DNA from 3 places in the Kocuria sp. WN036 genome. Region 2 is predicted to be linked to each of the others. Evidence: riboswitches for the same ligand, from Rfam matches in the RefSeq annotation. Region 2 holds a riboswitch; each other region holds the start of a gene.

What was found. A riboswitch is a leader RNA that binds a small molecule or an ion and turns the genes downstream of it on or off. The one in region 2 is predicted to bind S-adenosylmethionine.
Region 1: another riboswitch for S-adenosylmethionine. It lies ahead of CK505_RS00185 (cobalamin-independent methionine synthase II family protein); the one in region 2 lies ahead of CK505_RS17255 (O-acetylhomoserine aminocarboxypropyltransferase/cysteine synthase family protein).
Region 3: another riboswitch for S-adenosylmethionine. It lies ahead of CK505_RS00040 (LLM class flavin-dependent oxidoreductase); the one in region 2 lies ahead of CK505_RS17255 (O-acetylhomoserine aminocarboxypropyltransferase/cysteine synthase family protein).

Annotation. Positions count from the first base shown of each region.
Region 1 covers NZ_NSKF01000001.1:36,329-39,561, forward strand. The annotation lists gene CK505_RS00175 (IclR family transcriptional regulator) at 1-296, shown strand, start outside; gene CK505_RS00180 (3-hydroxybutyrate dehydrogenase) at 400-1,164, opposite strand; SAM riboswitch class I at 1,357-1,460, shown strand; gene CK505_RS00185 (cobalamin-independent methionine synthase II family protein) at 1,474-2,676, shown strand; gene CK505_RS00190 (cobalamin-independent methionine synthase II family protein) at 2,717-3,233, shown strand, end outside.
Region 2 covers NZ_NSKF01000044.1:12,977-16,209, reverse strand. The annotation lists gene CK505_RS17265 (thiamine pyrophosphate-dependent enzyme) at 1-1,051, opposite strand, end outside; gene CK505_RS17260 (Lrp/AsnC family transcriptional regulator) at 1,293-1,745, shown strand; SAM riboswitch class IV at 1,858-1,979, shown strand; gene CK505_RS17255 (O-acetylhomoserine aminocarboxypropyltransferase/cysteine synthase family protein) at 2,017-3,233, shown strand, end outside.
Region 3 covers NZ_NSKF01000001.1:4,596-7,828, reverse strand. The annotation lists gene CK505_RS00050 (maleylpyruvate isomerase N-terminal domain-containing protein) at 105-782, shown strand; gene CK505_RS00045 (CoA-binding protein) at 867-1,331, shown strand; SAM riboswitch class IV at 1,474-1,588, shown strand; gene CK505_RS00040 (LLM class flavin-dependent oxidoreductase) at 1,667-3,085, shown strand; gene CK505_RS00035 (Vms1/Ankzf1 family peptidyl-tRNA hydrolase) at 3,179-3,233, opposite strand, start outside.

The DNA.
Region 1 (3,233 bases), on a different contig from region 2:
GGGTCCTCGCGGCCACGGCCGGGGCCCGCGCCGAGTGGGGCCCGCTGCACACGCCCGAGCGGATCCGGGAGCTGCTCGCGGACGTCCGGCGGGAGGGCTTCGCCGTGAACCCGGGGCTGATCGTCGAGGGCAGCTGGGGCATGGCCGCCGCGGTCTTCGACGCGACGGGCGCGCCGGTCTACGCGCTGAGCCTCACGGGCATCGAGCCCCGGTTCAGCGGCGAGCGCCGGCAGCTCCTGGGCCGGGCCCTGCTCACGGAGGCCCACCGGCTCTCCCGGGAGCTGGGTCACCGCTGAGCGACCCGGACCGGCGGCGGACCGTCCGGACCACCAGGTCAGTCCGGGCCGCCGGGGTGTCCGGACGCGGCGCCGCAGTGCGCCGCCGCGGCCCGAGGCGGGCTCAGCGCGCCGTCCAGCCGCCGTCCATCGTGTAGGAGGCCCCGGTGACCATGGACGCGTGCGGTCCGGCCAGCCACGCGACCAGGCTGCCGACGTCCTCCGGGTCCACGAGCTTCTTGATCGGCGTCTCGCCGAGCATGATCCGCTCCACCACCTCGGACTCGGGGATCCCGTGCACCCTCGCCTGGTCGGCGATCTGCTTCTCGACGAGCGGGGTGCGCACGTAGCCGGGGTTGATGCAGTTGCTCGTCACCCCGTGGGCCGCGCCCTCCACCGCGACGGTCTTGGACAGCCCCTCCAGGCCGTGCTTCGCCGAGACGTAGGCGCTCTTGTAGGGGGACGCCCGCAGCCCGTGCACGGAGGAGACGTTGATGACGCGCCCCCAGCCCCGCTCGTACATGTGCGGCAGCGCGGCGCGCACCAGCAGGAACGGGGACTCCAGCATCAGCACCAGGATCCGGTGGAAGTCCGCGGGGTCGAACTCCTGGAGGGGGGCGACCTTCTGGATGCCGGCGTTGTTGACCAGCACGTCGACCTCGAGGCTCAGCTCGGCGAGCGCCGCGGTGTCGAGCAGGTCGACGGCCCACGCGCGGCCGCCGAGCTCGTCCGCGACGCGCTGCGCCCCGGCCTCGTCGACGTCGGCCACGACCACGTGCGCGCCGGAGCCGGCGAGGGCCCGGGCGGCGGCCAGGCCGATGCCGCTCGCGCCACCGGTGACGAGCGCCGTGCGGCCCTCGAGGTCCTGCTGCTGGGGCGTCTGGGACATGGGGGTCCTTCCTCTGGTCCGTCGTGCCCGCGGGGTGAGGGGCACGGATCACCGCCACGGTATGTGATCCAGGCCATGTTCGCGAAGGACAGCTCCTCCCGGGAGTGCGCGCCGGGTCGCGTCACACGGCGTCATGTCCGTCATCCGGGCGCCGAATGGCGCAGCGCGCACGGGTGCGCTTGGATGACAGGGTCACCATCCAGAGCGGCCGAGAGATCTGGCTCGACGACGCCGCAGCAACCCGGGCGACGGCATCCCCGTCCCGCCTCCGGTGCTACCGCCAGGACCGATGGAAAGGACGCACGACCCATGCTGCGAAGCGCCGACCGCATCCGCACGACCCACGCCGGGTCCCTCCCGCGCACCCCGGCGCTGCTCGAGGCCAACCGGGCGAAGGGGGCCGTCCCGGAGGCGGAGTACGACCGGCTCCTGCAGGACTCGGTGGTCGACGTGGTCCGCCGACAGCGCGAGCTCGGGATCGACGTGGTCAACGACGGCGAGTACGGCCACGTCATGGCCGCGGAGGTCGACTACGGCGCGTGGTGGCACTACGTCTTCGCCCGGATCTCGGGCCTCACCCCCGGCGACGTGGACCTGTGGGAGCAGGAGCCGCAGCGCTCCTCGCCCGGCAGGGTGGTCCTGACGAGCTTCGGGGACCGCCGGGACCGCCGGCTCTTCCACGAGGCGTACACGGACCCCTCCTCGGGCATCACCACGGGCAAGCAGGCGCCGTTCCCGAAGATCACCGGGAAGCTGGAGTACACGGGCCACGCGGCGCTGGAGGCGGACATCCGCAACCTCAAGGCCGGGCTGCAGGCCACGGGCGCGAGCGAGGGCTACCTCGCCGCGCTGTCCCCGGGCTCGTGCGCGCGGCTGGAGAACACCCACTACGCGGACGAGGACGAGGTGCTGACCGCCTGCGCCGAGGTGATGCGCGAGGAGTACCGGGCGATCACCGACGCCGGGCTGATCGTGCAGATCGACGACCCGTCCATCGCGGAGAACTGGGACCAGGTCAATCCCGAGCCCGACGTGGAGGACTACCTCGCGTTCACCCGCAAGCGGGTCGAGGCCCTCAACTACGCCCTCGAGGGCATCCCGGAGGAGCAGGTGCGCTTCCACCTGTGCTGGGGCTCCTGGCACGGCCCGCACACCACGGACCTCGGGTTCGAGCACCTGGTGGAGCTCATGCTCTCCATCAGGGCCGGCGGCTACAGCTTCGAGGCCGCCAACGCCCGGCACGAGCACGAGTGGAAGGTCTGGCAGGACCACGAGCTGCCTGAGGGCAAGATCATCATCCCGGGGATCGTCTCCCACGCCACCAACGTGGTGGAGCACCCGGAGCTGGTGGCCGACCGGATCGAGCGCTTCGCCCGCCAGGTGGGCCGCGAGAACGTGATCGCCTCGACCGACTGCGGCCTGGGCGGGCGGATCCACCCGCAGATCGCCGCGGCGAAGCTCGAGACCCTCGCCCGCGGGGCCGAGCTCGCCTCCCGCCGGCTCTGGTCCTGACCGGCCCCCGACCTTCCCGCAGACCCTCAGGAGGACACGCATGACCATGCAGAACACCGACCACGTGCAGACCACCCACGTGGGCTCCCTGCCGCGGACCCCGCGGCTGCTCGAGGCCAACCAGCGGCACGCCGAGGGCGCCATCACGTTCGAGCAGCTCACCGACGAGCTCGCCGTGGGCGTCGAGGACGTGGTGCGCCGGCAGCGCGAGAGCGGCGTGGACGTGGTCAACGACGGCGAGTACGGGCACACGATGTCCAGCGCGGTCGACTACGGCGCGTGGTGGAACTACTCTTTCTCCCGCCTCGGAGGGCTCACCCCGACCGACGAGGACCGGTGGGCGTCCACGGAGAAGAGGCGCTCCTCGCCCGGCCACATCGTGCTCACGAGCTTCCCGGACCGCCGGGACCGCGAGCGCTTCCGGGAGGCGTACGAGGACCCGGCGTCGGGCATCCTCACCGGGCGCTCCTCGACCACGCAGCCCAAGATCACCGGGCCGCTGACCTACACGGGACAGGAGGCCGTGGCCTCGGACGTCCGCAACCTCCGGGCGGCCA
Region 2 (3,233 bases):
TCATGCCGTCGCGCAGGGCCGTGGCGACGTCCTCGGCGGCGGCGGCGATGCGCTGCTCCGCCGCGTCGTCGAGCACGCCCTCGGCGCCGAGGTAGGCGCGCATCCGGGTCACCGGGTCCTTGGCGATCCACTCCTGCACCTCGGCGTCGTCCCGGTAGCGGGTGGCGTCGTCGGCGTTGGTGTGCGCCTGCATGCGGTAGGTGTGCGCCTCCACGAGGAGGGGCTCGGACTCGGAGCGGGCCAGGTCCACGGCGCGCCGCAGGGTGGCGAGCAGCGCCACGAGGTCGTTGCCGTCCACGCGCTCGCCGGCCATGCCGTAGCCGACCGCCTTGTGGGCGAGGCTCGGGGCCGCGGACTGCTGGGACAGGGGCACGGAGATCGCGTAGCCGTTGTTCTGCACGAAGAACACGACCGGCAGCTTGAACACGGCCGCGAAGTTCAGGGCCTCGTGGAAGTCGCCCTCGCTGGTGGCGCCGTCCCCGCACATCGCCAGGACCACGGTGTCCTCGCCGCGCAGCTTGGCGGCGTGGGCCACGCCCACCGCGTGCAGCAGCTGGGTGGTGAGCGGGGTCGACTGGATGCCCACGTGGTGCTCGTGCGGGTCGTAGCCGCTGTGCCACTCGCCGCGGAAGATCGCCATGACCTGCATCGGGTCCACGCCCTTGGTCATGACCGCCACGGTGTCCCGGTAGGTGGGGAACAGCCAGTCGCCCTCCTCGAGGCACAGGGCGGCCGCCACCTGGCAGGCCTCCTGGCCGTGGCTGGACGGGTAGACGGCCATCCGGCCCTGGCGGACCAGCGCGGAGTTCTGGTCGTTGACCCGCCGCCCGACCACCAGCTTCTCGTAGGCGCCCAGCAGGACGTCCGGCGCCGGCAGCGGGTACTCGTGGCCGGGGCCGGTGCCCTGCTCCTCGGGGGCGAGCAGCCGCCCGCTCGGGTCGACCATGCGGATCTCGCCGCGGGCCGGGAGCATGTACTGCTCCGGTGTGATGCCGAAGCTCTGGGAGGCCCGGAGGATCGGGTCCTCGGGGGTCTCGACGGTCTGGCTCATGGTGTCCCCTCGGTCGGTCCCCGGTGCGGCCGCGGTCCGGGGAGGGCAGGAAGGTGGTGCGGCTCTGTCTCCCCAGTATGGGAACCGGGCATGGTTCGTATCCACAGAGCGGGGAAAATGCAGAAGTCTGAGACGGACAGTGCACTGCGCGTGGACGAAATGTTCTAGTGTGGCGTGGAGCACACGCATTCGTCCGACACGTTCCGGGCCCCGCGCCCGACCCGCCCCGAAGGAGCCCGCCGTGCCCTCGACCCCCGTGCCGCTGGACGAGACCGACCGGAAGATCCTCGCGGAGCTGTCCCGGGACGCGAGGCAGTCCGTGACGGCGATCGCCGCGGCCGTGCACGTCTCCCGCGCCCACGCCTACGCCCGGATCAACCGGCTCCGGGACGAGGGGGTGATCCTGCGCTTCAGCACCGTGATCGACCCGGTCCGGGCGGGCCTGCAGGCCTCCGCGTACGTGACGCTCAAGCTCCAGCAGAACACCTGGCGGGAGCTGTGCGCCCAGCTCCAGGCGATCCCCGCCGTGCACCACATCGCCCTGGTGGGCGGGAACTTCGACGTCATGCTCCTCGTGCGGGCCGTGGACACCGTGCACCTGCGGCAGGTGATCTTCGAGCACGTCCAGCAGCTGCCCGGCGTGGTGGACACCCAGACGTTCCTGATCTTCGAGGACATCGACACCCGGGCCTGACGCGAGGGCCCGCGCCGGGCCCGGCGCGCACGGCCGGCGTCACGAACCGTCACGGTCGTCATCTTCCGACGCGGAGGGACACCCACTACCTCTGCGCATAGTGTTGTTCCAGCTTCACGAGACGTGACCGCCAAGCTCCGACTTGGTCACGCACCAACCCCATGCTCATTGGGTGGTTCGGATGAGGAAGCGGCCTGCATCTTCCGCGGCGTGCCCACCGGGCCCGCGCGGATGACCGGTGCGGGTAAGAGCAAGGCACAGGAGCAGCGCCATGTCCATCCCCGTGACCGACCACGACCTCGCGACCCGGCAGATCCACGCCGGCACCCACGACCAGGTCGTCCAGCGCACCCTGACGGTGCCGATCTACCAGACCGCGGCCTTCGAGTTCCCGGACTACGAGGCGGCCCGGCAGATGTTCGCCCAGACCCGGGCGGGCTTCACCTACACGCGCACCGGCAACCCCACGGTGGCCGTGCTCGAGCAGCGGATCAGCGACCTCGAGGGCGGCGCGGGCGCCGTGGCGACCGGCTCGGGCCAGTCCGCCGTGGCCGTGGCGCTGCTGGCCCTGCTCGGCCAGGGCGCCGGGAAGCACCTCGTGGCCTCGGAGAAGCTCTACGGGGGCACGGTGGACCTGCTCACCGACTCCTTCGCGGACTACGGCATCGAGGTCTCCTTCGTGGACCCCACCGCCCCGGGGGCGTGGGCGGCGGCCGTGCGCCCCGACACCCGCGCGTTCCTGCTCGAGTCCATCGGCAACCCGCTGGCCACCCTCCCGGACCTGCCCGGGATCGCCGACGTCGCCCGGGCCGCCGGGGTGCCCGTCGTCGTCGACAACACCCTCGCGTCCCCGGCCCTGTACCGGCCGCTGGAGAAGGGCGCGGACATCGTGGTGCACTCGGCCACCAAGTTCCTGGGCGGGCACGGCAACGCGCTCGCCGGGGCGGTCGTGGACGGCGGGACCTTCGACTGGTCCGCCCGGCCGGACAAGTGGCCGCAGTTCACCCAGGCCCGCGCCCGCTGGGGCGGACTCAGCCTCGTCGACAAGTGCGCCGCGGCCAGCCCCTACCTGCACCTGGTCCGGGCGAAGTACGTGCACGACCTCGGCACCACGCTCTCCCCGTTCAACGCCAGCCAGATCCTGCAGGGCACCGAGACCCTCGACCTGCGCGTGGCCCGCCACACGGCCTCGGCGCTGGCGGTGGCCGAGTTCCTGGCCGGGCACCCCGCCGTCGCCCGCGTCCACCACCCCGGCGTGCCCGGGGACCCCGGCGCCGGGATCGCGGCCCGGGACTTCCCGCGCGGGACCGGCTCCGTGTTCTCCTTCGACCTCGCCGCCCCGGACGGCGCCGTGGGCCCGTTCATCGACGCGCTCCGGCTGTTCAAGCTGGTCGCCAACATCGGGGACACCCGCAGCCTCGTGGCCCACCCGGCGGCCATGACGCACTGCCGCCTGACCCCCGAGCAGCGCCGGGCCGGCGGGATCGC
Region 3 (3,233 bases), on a different contig from region 2:
CACCAATTGAACGTCCTCGGCGTGTTCCCTGGCAAATCCGTCGCATCCGTGGTGATCGCGACACATCGCTGGCACGGGAGCCCTCCGTGCCCCACCATGGACCCATGACGAGCCGCAGAAGCCCGGCCCGGGCGGACCTGGTATGCGACGCCTGCGCGGCGTTCGGCGCGGTCCTCGACGGGCTCGGCGACGACGACTCCTGGGCCGCCACTGGCTGCCCGGGGTGGTCGGTCCGGGACCTCACCCACCACTGCGCGATGGACGCCCTGCGGGGGCTGGTCGCGCTGCACACGCCCACCACCGCCCGCCCCGACCGGGACGCCGCGACCTACTGGACCGACTGGGGCGGCGATCCCGCGGGGGCCGCCGAGGCCCGGCGCCACACCCGCGTGGCCGCGTCCATGGTCCTGGACTGGGAGCCGGTGCGCGCCCTCCACCGCGAGACCACCCGGGCGCTCGTGCACGCCGCGCAGCACTGCGGCGACGGCGCGGTCCGCACCCAGGGGCACGTGCTGCGCGTCGAGGACCTGCTGAGCACCCTCGCGGTGGAGGCCACGGTCCACCACCTGGACCTGATCCAGCACCTGGACGGCTCCCCGGGTCCCGCCGTGGACGGGCTCGCCGAGGTCCGCCGGGTCCTCACCGACCTGTGGGAGCGGGAACCGCTCGAGCACTGGAGCGACGAGCACTTCGCCCGCGTGGGCACCGGCCGGGCGGAGCTGACCGCCCAGGAGCGTGCGGAGCTGGGCGCGCACGCGGACCTCCTGCCGCTCTTCTCCTGACCCTCCCCCTCCGCGAGGTCGCCGACACGTGCAATCCCGCGGAGGAAGAAGGAGGGGGAACGGGTTCCGTGCCAGGCTGGGGGCATGAGCCGCAACGACCCCGCCGTCATCGACCGCCTCATGACACGGCCCGGCCGGTGGGCCGTGGTGGGGCTGACCGGCAACACGGCCCGTCCGGCGCACTCGGTGGCGAAGCGGATCCGGGACGACCTCGGCATGACGATCGTCCCGGTCAACCCGAAGGGCGAGCCGGTGCACGGCGAGCCCGGCCACCGCACGCTCGCCGAGGTCCCGGGGCCGATCGACGTGGTGGACTGCTTCGTGAACTCCCGCCGCGTCGGCGCGGTGGTGGACCAGGCCATCGCCGTGGGCGCCGCCGCGGTGTGGCTGCAGCTGGGCGTCGTCGACGAGGACGCCGCCGCCCGGGCGGAGCGGGCCGGCCTCGACGTGGTCATGGACACCTGCCCCCTGATCGAGCTCCGGTCCCTGCTCCGGCGGGGCTGGACCCTGGACCCGGGCCGGACCCCGCCGCTCGCCCCGCCCGGCTGAACGACCCGGCTGAGCGACCCGGCGGAGCCGCCCGAACCGGGTGGGCGCAGGCCCGATGCGGGCCGGGACCGTCCCCGTGCGGCGGGACCGCACAGGGGTTGCACCCGGTCAGGGGCCACCCGCTAAGCTGTCCCCCGACGACGATGACGAGTCCCGACACGAAGCTCTGGCTGGTCGGGCGGCAACCCTCTCCCGTAGCGGGGTGCCCCAGATGAACATCGGGCCGCGGTGCACGTGCTCCGCGGCAAGTACGGCGCCCACCAGTGCGTCGGACCCGCGGGCAGGTCTCCACGACGCACGGGCGCGGGTCGGCATCGACCCGGGAGGAACACCCCATGAGCAAGCGCATCGCCCTGAACGCCTTCGACATGACCTGCGTGGGCCACCAGGCCCCCGGTCTGTGGAAGCACCCCCGCTCCCGGGCGGACGAGTACAACACGATCGAGTACTGGACGGACGTCGCCCAGGTCCTGGAGAAGGGGCTCTTCGACGCGCTGTTCCTCGCGGACGTCGTCGGGTACTACGACGTCTACCAGAACTCCGCGGCCCCGGTGATCCGGGACGCCACCCAGATCCCGGTCAACGACCCCTTCATGCAGATCTCCGCGATGGCGGCCGTGACGAAGCACCTCGGCTTCGGCGTGACGAGCGCGATCACCTACGAGCAGCCGTACCCACTCGCCCGGAAGTTCGCGACCCTCGACCACCTCACGAAGGGCCGGATGGGCTTCAACGTGGTGACGTCCTACCTGAAGTCGGCCGCCGAGAACCACGGGCTGACGGAGCAGATCTCCCACGACGAGCGCTACGAGATCGCCGAGGAGTTCATGGAGGTCTGCTACAAGCTCTGGGAGGGCTCCTGGGAGGACGGCGCGGTCCGGCGCGACCGGGTCAACGGGGTCTTCGCCGACCCGGCGCTCGTCCACCCGATCCAGCACCACGGCAGGTACTTCGACGTCCCCGGCATCGGGCTGACCGAGCCGTCCCCGCAGCGCACGCCGCTGATCTTCCAGGCCGGGGCCTCCTCCCGCGGGCGGGCGTTCGCCGGCCGCCACGCGGAGGCGGTGTTCGTGGGCGGCATCCGCCCGGACCTGACCCGGGTGGTGACCGACAAGCTGCGCGACGAGGCGGAGGCCGGCGGGCGGAACCGGGACGACCTCAAGATCTTCGCCATGCTGCACGTGATCGTCGACGAGACCGACGCGAAGGCCGAGCAGAAGCGCCGCGACTACGAGCGGTACGCGGACACCGACGGCGCGCTGGGCCTCGTGGGCGGCTGGTCCGGGCTGGACCTGGGCCGCTACGACGAGAACGACGTCCTGGAGTACATCAAGACCGACTCGATCCAGTCCTTCCTGACCCCCTTCACCACGGCCGACCCGCACAAGAAGTGGACGATCAAGGAGGTCGCCAAGCACATCTCGATGGGCGGCATGGGCGTGCCGATCGTCGGGTCCCCGCAGACCGTGGCCGACGAGCTCGAGCGGTGGATCGACGAGGGCGGGCTGGACGGCATCAACCTCGCCTACCACGTGTCCCCGGGCTCGTTCGAGGACTTCGTGGAGTGGGTCGTGCCGGAGCTGCAGAAGCGCGGCCGCTACCGCACCGGCTACGAGGGCACCACGCTGCGCGAGAACCTCTACGGCAAGGGGCAGACCAAGGTGCTCGGCACCCACCCCGCCGCCGCGTTCCGGGGCGCCTACGCGGGCAGGCCCTCCGCCGCGGACACCCCCGCCCGCCAGCTGGCCCTCTGACCCCCGTCCCCTGACCCCGCGGCTCCGCCGGGAGCACGGGGCAGGGCACGGACGAGGGGCCCCCGCGTGCGGGGGCCCCTCGTCCGTGCCGGGTCAGGACGCCGGTGCGGCGCTCCAGCGCAGCAGGGCCGCGACGTCCGTGCCGTGG